2 regions of the Saccharothrix lopnurensis genome follow, and region 2 is predicted to be linked to the other one. Evidence: predicted binding sites of a transcription regulator. Region 2 holds the regulator's gene; the other holds the start of a gene.
What was found. The regulator HspR, encoded in region 2, represses chaperone genes until heat shock. The targets are predictions, from matches to a motif close to ANNTTGAGTNNNNNNNACTCAANNT.
Positions count from the first base shown of each region.

Region 1 (4,418 bases), on a different contig from region 2:
ACGGTCAGGGCGTCGCGCACCTGCTCCGGCACGTCGTCCAGGTCCGGCTCGTTGCGCTGCGGCAGCAGCACGGTGGTGATGCCCGCGCGGTGCGCGGCCAGCAGCTTCTGCTTGACCCCGCCGATCGGCAGCACCCGCCCGGTGAGCGAGACCTCACCCGTCATCGCCACGTCGGAGCGCACCGGGCGACCCGACAGCAGCGACGCCAGCGCCGTCGTCATCGTCACGCCCGCGGACGGCCCGTCCTTCGGCACCGCGCCCGCCGGCACGTGGATGTGCACCCCGCGCTCGGCCAGCTCCTCCGCGCCCGCGTCGTGCGACTTCAGGTACGACAGCGCGATCTGCGCCGACTCCTTCATCACCTCGCCCAGCTGCCCGGTCAGCACGACCCCGGCCGACCCGGTGCCCTTCGGCGCCAGCGACGCCTCCACGAACAGCACGTCGCCGCCCGCGCCGGTCACCGCCAGCCCCGTGGCCACGCCCGGCACGGCGGTCCGCTCAGCCGACTCCGGCGTGTGCTTGGGCGAGCCCAGGTACCCGCGCAGCTCCGGCACGTCCACCGCCACCGGCAGCGCCGCCTCGTCCAGCGCCACCCGGGCCGTCACCTTCCGCAGCACCCGCGCCAGCGAGCGCTCCAGCTGCCGCACGCCCGCCTCGCGGGTGTACTCGCCGGCCAGCTTCCGCAGCGCCGCCTCGCTGATCGAGACGTCCTCCGGCGCCAGCCCGGCGCGCTCGACCTGCCGGGGCAGCAGGTGGTCACGGGCGATGGTGACCTTCTCATCCTCGGTGTACCCGTCGAGCCGGACCAGCTCCATGCGGTCCAGCAGCGGGCCCGGGATGGACTCCAGCACGTTGGCCGTGGCCAGGAACACCACGTCCGACAGGTCCAGCTCGACCTCCAGGTAGTGGTCCCGGAACGTGTGGTTCTGCGCCGGGTCCAGCACCTCCAGCAGCGCGGCGGTCGGGTCGCCCCGGTAGTCCGCGCCCACCTTGTCGATCTCGTCCAGCAGCACGACCGGGTTCATCGAGCCCGCCTCGGAGATGGCGCGCACGATCCGGCCCGGCAGCGCGCCCACGTAGGTGCGCCGGTGGCCGCGGATCTCGGCCTCGTCGCGCACGCCGCCCAGGGCGACCCGGACGAACTCGCGCCCCATGGCCCGCGCGACCGACTCGCCGAGCGAGGTCTTGCCGACCCCGGGCGGGCCCACCAGGGCCAGCACCGCGCCGGACCGCCGCCCGCCGACGACGCCCATGCCGCGGTCGGCGCGCCTGCGCCGCACGGCCAGGTACTCGACGATGCGCTCCTTCACGTCGTCCAGGCCGGCGTGGTCGGCGTCCAGCACGGCCCGCGCGCCCGCGATGTCGTAGGAGTCCTCGGTGCGCTCGTTCCACGGGATGCCCAGCACCGTGTCCAGCCACGTGCGGATCCAGCCGACCTCGGGGGACTGCTCGGAGGTCCGCTCCAGCTTGTCGACCTCGGTCAGCGCGGCCTGCCGCACGTGCTCCGGCAGGTCGGCGCCCTCGACGCGGGCCCGGTAGTCCTGCTCCTCGGTGGCGGGCTTGCCGTCCAGCTCGGCCAGCTCCTTGCGGATCGCGGCGAGCTGCTGGCGCAGCAGGAACTCGCGCTGCTGCTTCTCCACGCCCTCCTTGACGTCCTTGCGGATCGTCTCGGCCACGTCCAGCTCGGTCAGGTGCTCCCGGCCCCACTCGATCAGCCGCTCCAGCCGCCGCGTGGTGTCGGGCGTCTCCAGCAGCCACACCTTCTGCTCGTCGCCCAGGTACGAGGCGTACCCGGCGAGGTCGGCCAGCGCCGACGGCTCGTCGACCTGCCGCACCGAGTCGACCACCTGCCACGCGCCGCGCTGCTGGAGGATCGACGTGACCAGCGCGCGGTACTCGCGGGCCAGCTCGTGCGTGCGCTCGTCGGCGGGCGGCACGTCGGCGATCGTCGCCTCGACCCACAGCGCCGCGCCGGGACCGGTCGTGCCGGTGCCGATGCGCACCCGCTCGGTGCCGCGCACCACGGCCGCGCGCTCGCCGCCGGACAGCCTGCCCACCTGCTCTATCACGCCCAGTGTGCCGACCTTGGCGTACTTCCCGTCCAACCGCGGCACCAGCAGCACCTTGGACTGACCACCGGCGGCGGTCGCGGCCTCGACGGCGGCGCGGGCCTCGGCGCCGGCGTCCACGCCGCTGAGCCGGATCGGCACGACCATGCCCGGCAGCACGACCACGTCGTCCAGCGGCAGGACCGGCAGCGCCAACGTCTCGCCCATGATTCCTCCAAAGTTGAGTCTGACTGGCTCAACCAAGGTGAGCGGGGAATTGTTTCCGCCGGCTGTTCGCCCAGAGCGAGCAGGCGGAGAGGGGGCAGGGGGAGGGAGAGGGAGGAGAGGGGGAAGGGCGGCGCGGGGGAAGCGGCGCGGGAAGGCGGCATGGGGGAGGGGCGGCACGGGGGAGGCGGTGAGGAGGGCAGGCGGCGGAGGTAGGCGGAGGCGGAGGCAGGCGACGAGGGAGCCGAGGTGGGACGGCCTGCGGCGGGGGCAGGCCCGAGGGCGCGGCCTGCGACGGGACGGGCCCCGAGGGCGGTGCTGCGGCTTTCGGGTGCACTTCTCCGGTTGTGATCGTGTTCACCCGCCGTCACCGGCACGATGCACGGTGTGGCTACGACGGCCGGCGGCCCGGGTTCGGCGGTGCACCGCACGATCGTGGTGGTCGACGTGGAGGGCTTCGGCGACCCGCGCCGCACCCTGCCCCACCAGCTGGGCACGCGCGCCGGGCTGTACCGGGTCGTCGAGGAGGCCCTGCGGGCGGCCGGGGTGGCGTGGGAGGACTGCTACCACGAGGACCGCGGCGACTGCGTGTTCGTCCTCGTGCCGCCGGACTTCCCCAAGGGCCCGCTGGTGGAGGTGGTGCCCGGCGCGCTGGTGGCGGCGCTGCGCACCCACAACGACGCCTGCCCGCCCGAGCAGCGGGTCCGGTTGCGGGTGGCCGTGCACGCCGGTGAGGTCGCCTTCGACGGCCACGGCGCCACCTCCACCGCGCTGACCACCGCGTTCCGGCTGATCGACGCGGCGCCGCTGAAGCGGGCCCTGGCCGGTTCGCCCGGTGTGCTGGCGCTGGTGGTGTCCCGCTGGGTCTTCGACGAGGTGGTCCGCAACTCCGCGGTGCTCGACCCGACCACGTTCCGGCCCGCGCCGGTGAGCGTGAAGGAGACCCGCGACACCGCCTGGATCGCCCTGCCCGACCACCCCTACCCGGCCGACCGGGCCGCCGCGGACCACGCCGCGCCCGACCCGGCGTCCGCGCCCCACCAGCTGCCCGCCCCGCCCTCGCCGTTCGTCGGCCGCCGGGAGGAGCTGGACCGCCTGGACGCCGCCGTGGCGAACAGCTCCACGGTGGTCGTCTCCGCGATCGCCGGCGCCGGGGGCATCGGCAAGACCTGGTTGGCGCTGAACTGGTCCCACCGCGACCTCGGGCGGTTCCCGGACGGCCAGCTGTTCGTGGACCTGCGCGGGTTCAGCCCCGACGGCGAGCCGATGGACCCCGCGGTGGCGGTGCGCGGCTTCCTCGACGCCCTGGGCGTCGACCCCGGCCGCATCCCCGTCGACCCGCACGCCCAGGCCGCGCTGTTCCGCGGCCTGGTCGGCGACCGGCGGATGCTGCTGGTGCTGGACAACGCCGCCGACACCGCCCAGGTCACCCCGCTGCTGCCCGGCGGCGACACCTGCACCGTGCTGGTCACCAGCCGCAGGCGGCTGGCCGGGCTGATCACCGCCCACGACGCCCACCACCTGCCGCTGGACGTGCTGGCCGACGACGAGGCCCGCGCCCTGCTGACCCACCGGCTCGACCCCGGCCGCCTCGCCGCCGAGCCCGCCGCCGTCGCCGAGCTGATCGCCCTGTGCGGCGGGTTCCCGCTGGCGCTGAGCATCGTCGCCGCCCACGCCCACACCCGTCCCCAGCTCACCCTGACCGCCCTGGCCGCCGAGCTGCGCGACCTCGGCCTGGACGCCCTGGACGACGACGACCCGACGGCCAGCCTGCCCACCGTGCTGTCGTGGTCCCTGCGCTCCCTGACCCCCGACCAGGCCACCGCCCTCGCCCTGCTCGGCATCGCGCCGGGCCCGGACATCGGCCTGCCCGCCGCCGCGAGCCTCACCGGCCTGCCGCCCGGCACGGCCAGGGCGGTGCTGCGCGGCCTGGTGCAGGCTTCGCTGATCGGCGAGGACGCCCGCGGTCACCACCGGATGCACGACCTGATCCGCCGGCACGCCGCCGACACCGCGGCCACCCTGCCCCGGCGGACCCGGGACGAGGCCCTGCGCCGGGTGGTCGACCACTACCTGCACACCGCCCACGCCGCCGACCGGCACCTGATGGCCGACCGCGTGCCCGCCGAGCTCGACCCGCCCGAA
Region 1 is NZ_JBHSQO010000035.1:44,280-48,697, reverse strand. It holds gene lon (endopeptidase La) at 1-2,276, opposite strand, end outside; gene ACFP3R_RS26970 (ATP-binding protein) at 2,661-4,418, shown strand, end outside.
Region 1: the regulator HspR is predicted to act here: its motif matches at 2,287-2,311, upstream of lon (endopeptidase La).

Region 2 (4,418 bases):
TCAAGGAGTCAACCAGGCAGTTGACGGGTTAATGTCCCCTCGTCGGGGATGGAAGCTTGACGAGGACGTAGCGCCTTGCTGGCGCCGCCAGAAACGTGGAGACTGCGCCCGGACCATGACTGCGAACGCTGTGTTGAGCCCCCTCCCGAGCCCGCCACACCGAGAACCTCCCCCCGGGGTCACCGCCATGGTGCGGATGATCCGGGAGAGCTTCGCGGTGGTGGAGCCGCGCTCCGACGAGGTCGCCAAGTTCTTCTACGGAATGCTGTTCAGCCTGGCCCCGGCCACGCGCGAGATGTTCCCGGTGAACATGGAGGTGCAGCGCAGCCGGTTGCTGCGCGCCCTCGTGCACGTGGTGCAGATGGTGGACCGGCCGGACGACCTGATCCCGTTCCTCCGCCAGCTCGGGCGCGACCACCGCAAGTTCGGCGTGGTCAACGTGCACTACGAGTCGGTCGGCACGGCGCTGCTGGCGGCGATCAAGAAGTTCGCGGGCCCCGCGTGGACGCCGAAGGTCGAGCTCGCGTGGGCCGAGGCTTACACGATCATGGCCCGCTCCATGCAGGAGGCCGCCGCGGCCGACGACGGTCCGGCGTACTGGCACGCGACCGTGCTGGAACACCAACGGGTGAGCTGGGACCTGGCCGTGATCCGGTTGCAGCCGGATCACCCGGTCGGGTACCGCGCGGGCCAGTACGTGAGCGTCGAGACGCCCCAGCGGGCCCGGCTGTGGCGGTACTACTCGCCCGCCAACGCCCCCCGCGCGGACGGCATCATCGAGTTCCACATCCGCTCGGTCGAGGGCGGGTGGGTGAGCCGCTCGATCGTCGGGCACACCCAGGCCGGTGACGTGTGGCGGATCGGCCCCCCGATGGGCCGGCTCAGCGTGGACCGCAAGTCCGGGCGCGACGTGCTCATGGTCGCCGGCGGCACCGGGGTCGCGCCGATGCACGCGATCATCGACGAGATGGCGCAGTGGGGCGAGAACCCCCGCGTCCACCTGTTCATGGGCGGTCGGACCCGCGAGGACCTGTACGACCTGGACAACCTCCAGCGGTTCGCGATGACGAACCCGTGGCTGACCGTCGTGCCGGTGCTGGAGTCGGACCCGGGCGCCCGCGGCGTCGAGCAGGGCACCCTCGCCGACGTCGTCACCCGCTACGGGGCGTGGCAGGACCGCGACGTGCTGGTCTGCGGCTCGCCGTCGATGATCCGGGCCACGGTGTCCCGGATGCTGGTGGCGGGCACCCCGCTGGACCGGATCAAGTACGACCCCTTCACCCTGGACTGAGCCTCACCTCACCACGCCACGCCGCTTCCGAGCCGAACCAGCCGCACCCCGGTCCGCACTCCCGCGCCGGGGTTGGTCGGCAGCCGCACCCGGGCTGATCAGCTCCGCCACTCGGGACCAACATCCCCCGCTTCGGCGGCCGGCCTGTCGACCGGGGACACCGGCCCCAGGACCACCGCGGCGATCCCCGCAGGCGTGACGCGCCGAGCGCTTGGGCGAACGCGGGCAGCAACTTCCCGGCGGCGGAGGTCGGGCTGAGCCGAGACCAGGGGCTCGCCCGAAGCCGGGCTAGGCCAGGTCGGGCTGGATCGGGCCGAGCTGGATCAGGCGGAGGGGCCGGACCCAGACCGGAGCCGGGGGCTGAGAGCTGGGGCCGGGAGCTGAGGGCTGAGGCCGGGAGCTGGCCTGGGCTGGGGACTGGTCTGAAGTCGGGTCGTGGAGGGCTGGGCTCCGGGGCTGGCCCGAGATCCGGGTCGGGTCCGGTCCGGTCGGGTCGGGGAGGGCTGAGGCCGGGTCGGAGAAAGGCCGACGGCCCGGCTGTGGGGTGGCCGGGCCGTCGGGTGGGTTTTGGGGGATGCGGGGTGGTCGCGGGGTTCCTCATGTGCAACCGATGGTCGGTAACGGTGTTTCCGTACATCAGTCACCCCATCGTGTGTCCCCGGGATCAGCGCTTGGGCCCCGGCCGCCACACCACCAGCGCGGTCTCGTGCCGCACCGGCACCAGGTCGCGCCGGTAGGAGGCGTGCACCGACGCGGCCGCCTGCTCGGCCGCCGCCATGGCGGAGGCCAGTTCCTCGGTCAGCTGGTGGACCCTGGCGCGCAGGGCGCCGACCTCGTTCTCCAGCTCGATGATCCGCTTGACCCCCGCGAGGTTGACGCCTTCTTCCTGCGACAACCGCTGCACCTCGCGCAGCAGCACGATGTCGCGCATCGAGTACCGGCGCCCGCCCCCGGACGTGCGTCCTGGCGACACCAGCCCCATCCGGTCGTACGACCGGAGCGTCTGCGCGTGCAGACCGGACAGCTGCGCCGCCACCGAGATCACGAAGAACGGGGTGTCCTCGTCGGTGCCGGGCGGGAACGGGAAGCTCACACCTACCTCTTCTCCACCAGGGCGTTGAGTTCGGCGCGGGGGTCGTGGTGGGTGGTCACCGCCGCGTACTTCTCCAACGCCTCGCGTGCCGCGGCGTCCATGTTGTCCGGCACCTGCACCAGGAGCGTGATGAGCAGGTCGCCGACCTGGCCGTCGCGCTTGGCGATGCCCTTGCCCTTGGCCCGCAGCACCCGGCCGCTGGCGGTGCCCGCGGGGACCCTCAACGTCACCTTGCCGTCCAGGGTGGGCACGGTCAACGTGGTGCCCAGGGCCAGTTCGGGGAAGGTGACCGGCGCGGTGAGGGTCAGGTCGTTGCCGGACCGCCCGAACACGGGGTGCGGGTTGACGTGGACCCGCACGTACAGGTCTCCGGCGGGTCCGTTGTTGCGCCCGGGTTCGCCCTGGCCGGCGAGCCTGATGCGCTGGCCGTCGTCGACGCCCGAGGGGATGCGGATGGTGAGCGTGCGCGTCTTGGTGCTGACGCCGTCGCCGCCGCACTCCGGGCACGGGTCGTCGACGATGCGGCCGGTGCCGCGGCAGTCGGTGCACGGTTCGGAGAAGGCGAACGCGCCCTGGCTGCGGGTGACGAGTCCGGCGCCGCCGCAGTTGGTGCAGGTGCGGGGGGTGGTGCCGGGTCTCGCGCCGGAGCCCGCGCAGGTGCCGCAGGCCGACGGGCTGGACAGCCGCAGGGGGACGGTGGCGCCGCGGACGGCTTCGGTGAAGTCGATCCGCACGTCGGTTTCGACGTCGTCGCCGCGGCGGGGCCGGGTGGCGGAGGCGGTGGTGCCCCCCCGGCGGTTGAACAGGCCGCCGAGGATGTCGCCCAGGCCGCCCATGCCGCCGGCGCCGGTCTGCTGGGCGCGGCCGAACAGGTCGCCGACGTCGAAACCGCCGGTGCCCCCGGTGCCGAAGCCGCCGGGGAAGCCGCCGCCCCCGGCGAAGAGGCGGCGGGCTTCGTCGTACTGCTTGCGCTTGGCGGCATCGGACAGGATGCCGTACGCCTCGGAGACGGCCTTGAAGCGGGCTTCGGCCTTGGCGTCGCCGGGGTTGGCGTCGGGGTGCAGTTCCCGGGCCAGCTTCCGGTACGCCTTCTTGATCTCGTCGGCCGAGGCGTCGGAGGAGACGCCCAGCTCGCGGTAGAAGTCCTTCTCGATCCAGTCCCTAGCACTCACCGGACATCACCTCCCTTTCCTCAGCTGCCCTCGGCCGGCTCCGCGGCGGCCGGCTCCGGCTCGTGGTCGGTGACGCCGACCAGCGCGGGTCGCAGGACCCGTTCGCCGTAGCGGTAGCCGCGGCGGAGCACGGCCGTGACCGTGGGTCCGCCGACCTCGGGGGACGTGCTGTGCTGCACGGCCTCGTGGACGGACGGGTCGAACTCCTCGCCCTCGTGCCCGAAGGGTTCGAGGCCGAGGCCGCGGAGGGTGGTGACCAGCTTGTCGGCCACGGCCTTGAACGCGCCGGTGAGGTCGCCGTGGGCCTCGGCGCGCTCGACGTCGTCGAGGACGCCGAGCAGTTCGCCCGCGACCTGGGACTTGGCGGTGCTGATGACCAGTTCCCGGTCGCGCTCGACGCGCTTGCGGTAGTTGGCGTACTCGGCGGTGAGCCGCTGGAGGTCGGCGGTCCGCTCGTCGAGCTGGGCCTTCAGCTCGACGGCGGGGTCCTCGGCGACGGCCGTGCCCTCGTCGGGCAGGTCGGGGGCGGCGTGCTTGCCGCCCTCCGACGTCTGCCCGGACGACTGCTCCGGCGACGACTGCTCCGACGACTGCTGCGGCTCCGACGCGGGTGCTCCGACCTGGGTGTCGCCGTTCTCCGGCGCGCCGTCCCCGGCCGGGGTGGCGCGCACCTCGCCGGTCTCGGGGTCGATGCGCCTGCGGTCGGTGACGACCACCTGGGGCTCTTCGGGCTGGGTCACTTCTTGTCGTCCTCGTCCACGATCTCGGCGTCGACCACGTCGTCGGCCTTGGGCGCGTCGCCCGCGGCGGCCCCGCCGGCGGCACCCGGGCCCGCGTCGGCGGTCGGCGCGGCGTTGGCGTA
Region 2 is NZ_JBHSQO010000018.1:116,906-121,323, forward strand. It holds gene ACFP3R_RS19475 (FAD-binding oxidoreductase) at 188-1,291, shown strand; gene ACFP3R_RS19480 (heat shock protein transcriptional repressor HspR) at 1,956-2,384, opposite strand; gene dnaJ (molecular chaperone DnaJ) at 2,387-3,556, opposite strand; gene grpE (nucleotide exchange factor GrpE) at 3,577-4,296, opposite strand; gene dnaK (molecular chaperone DnaK) at 4,293-4,418, opposite strand, start outside.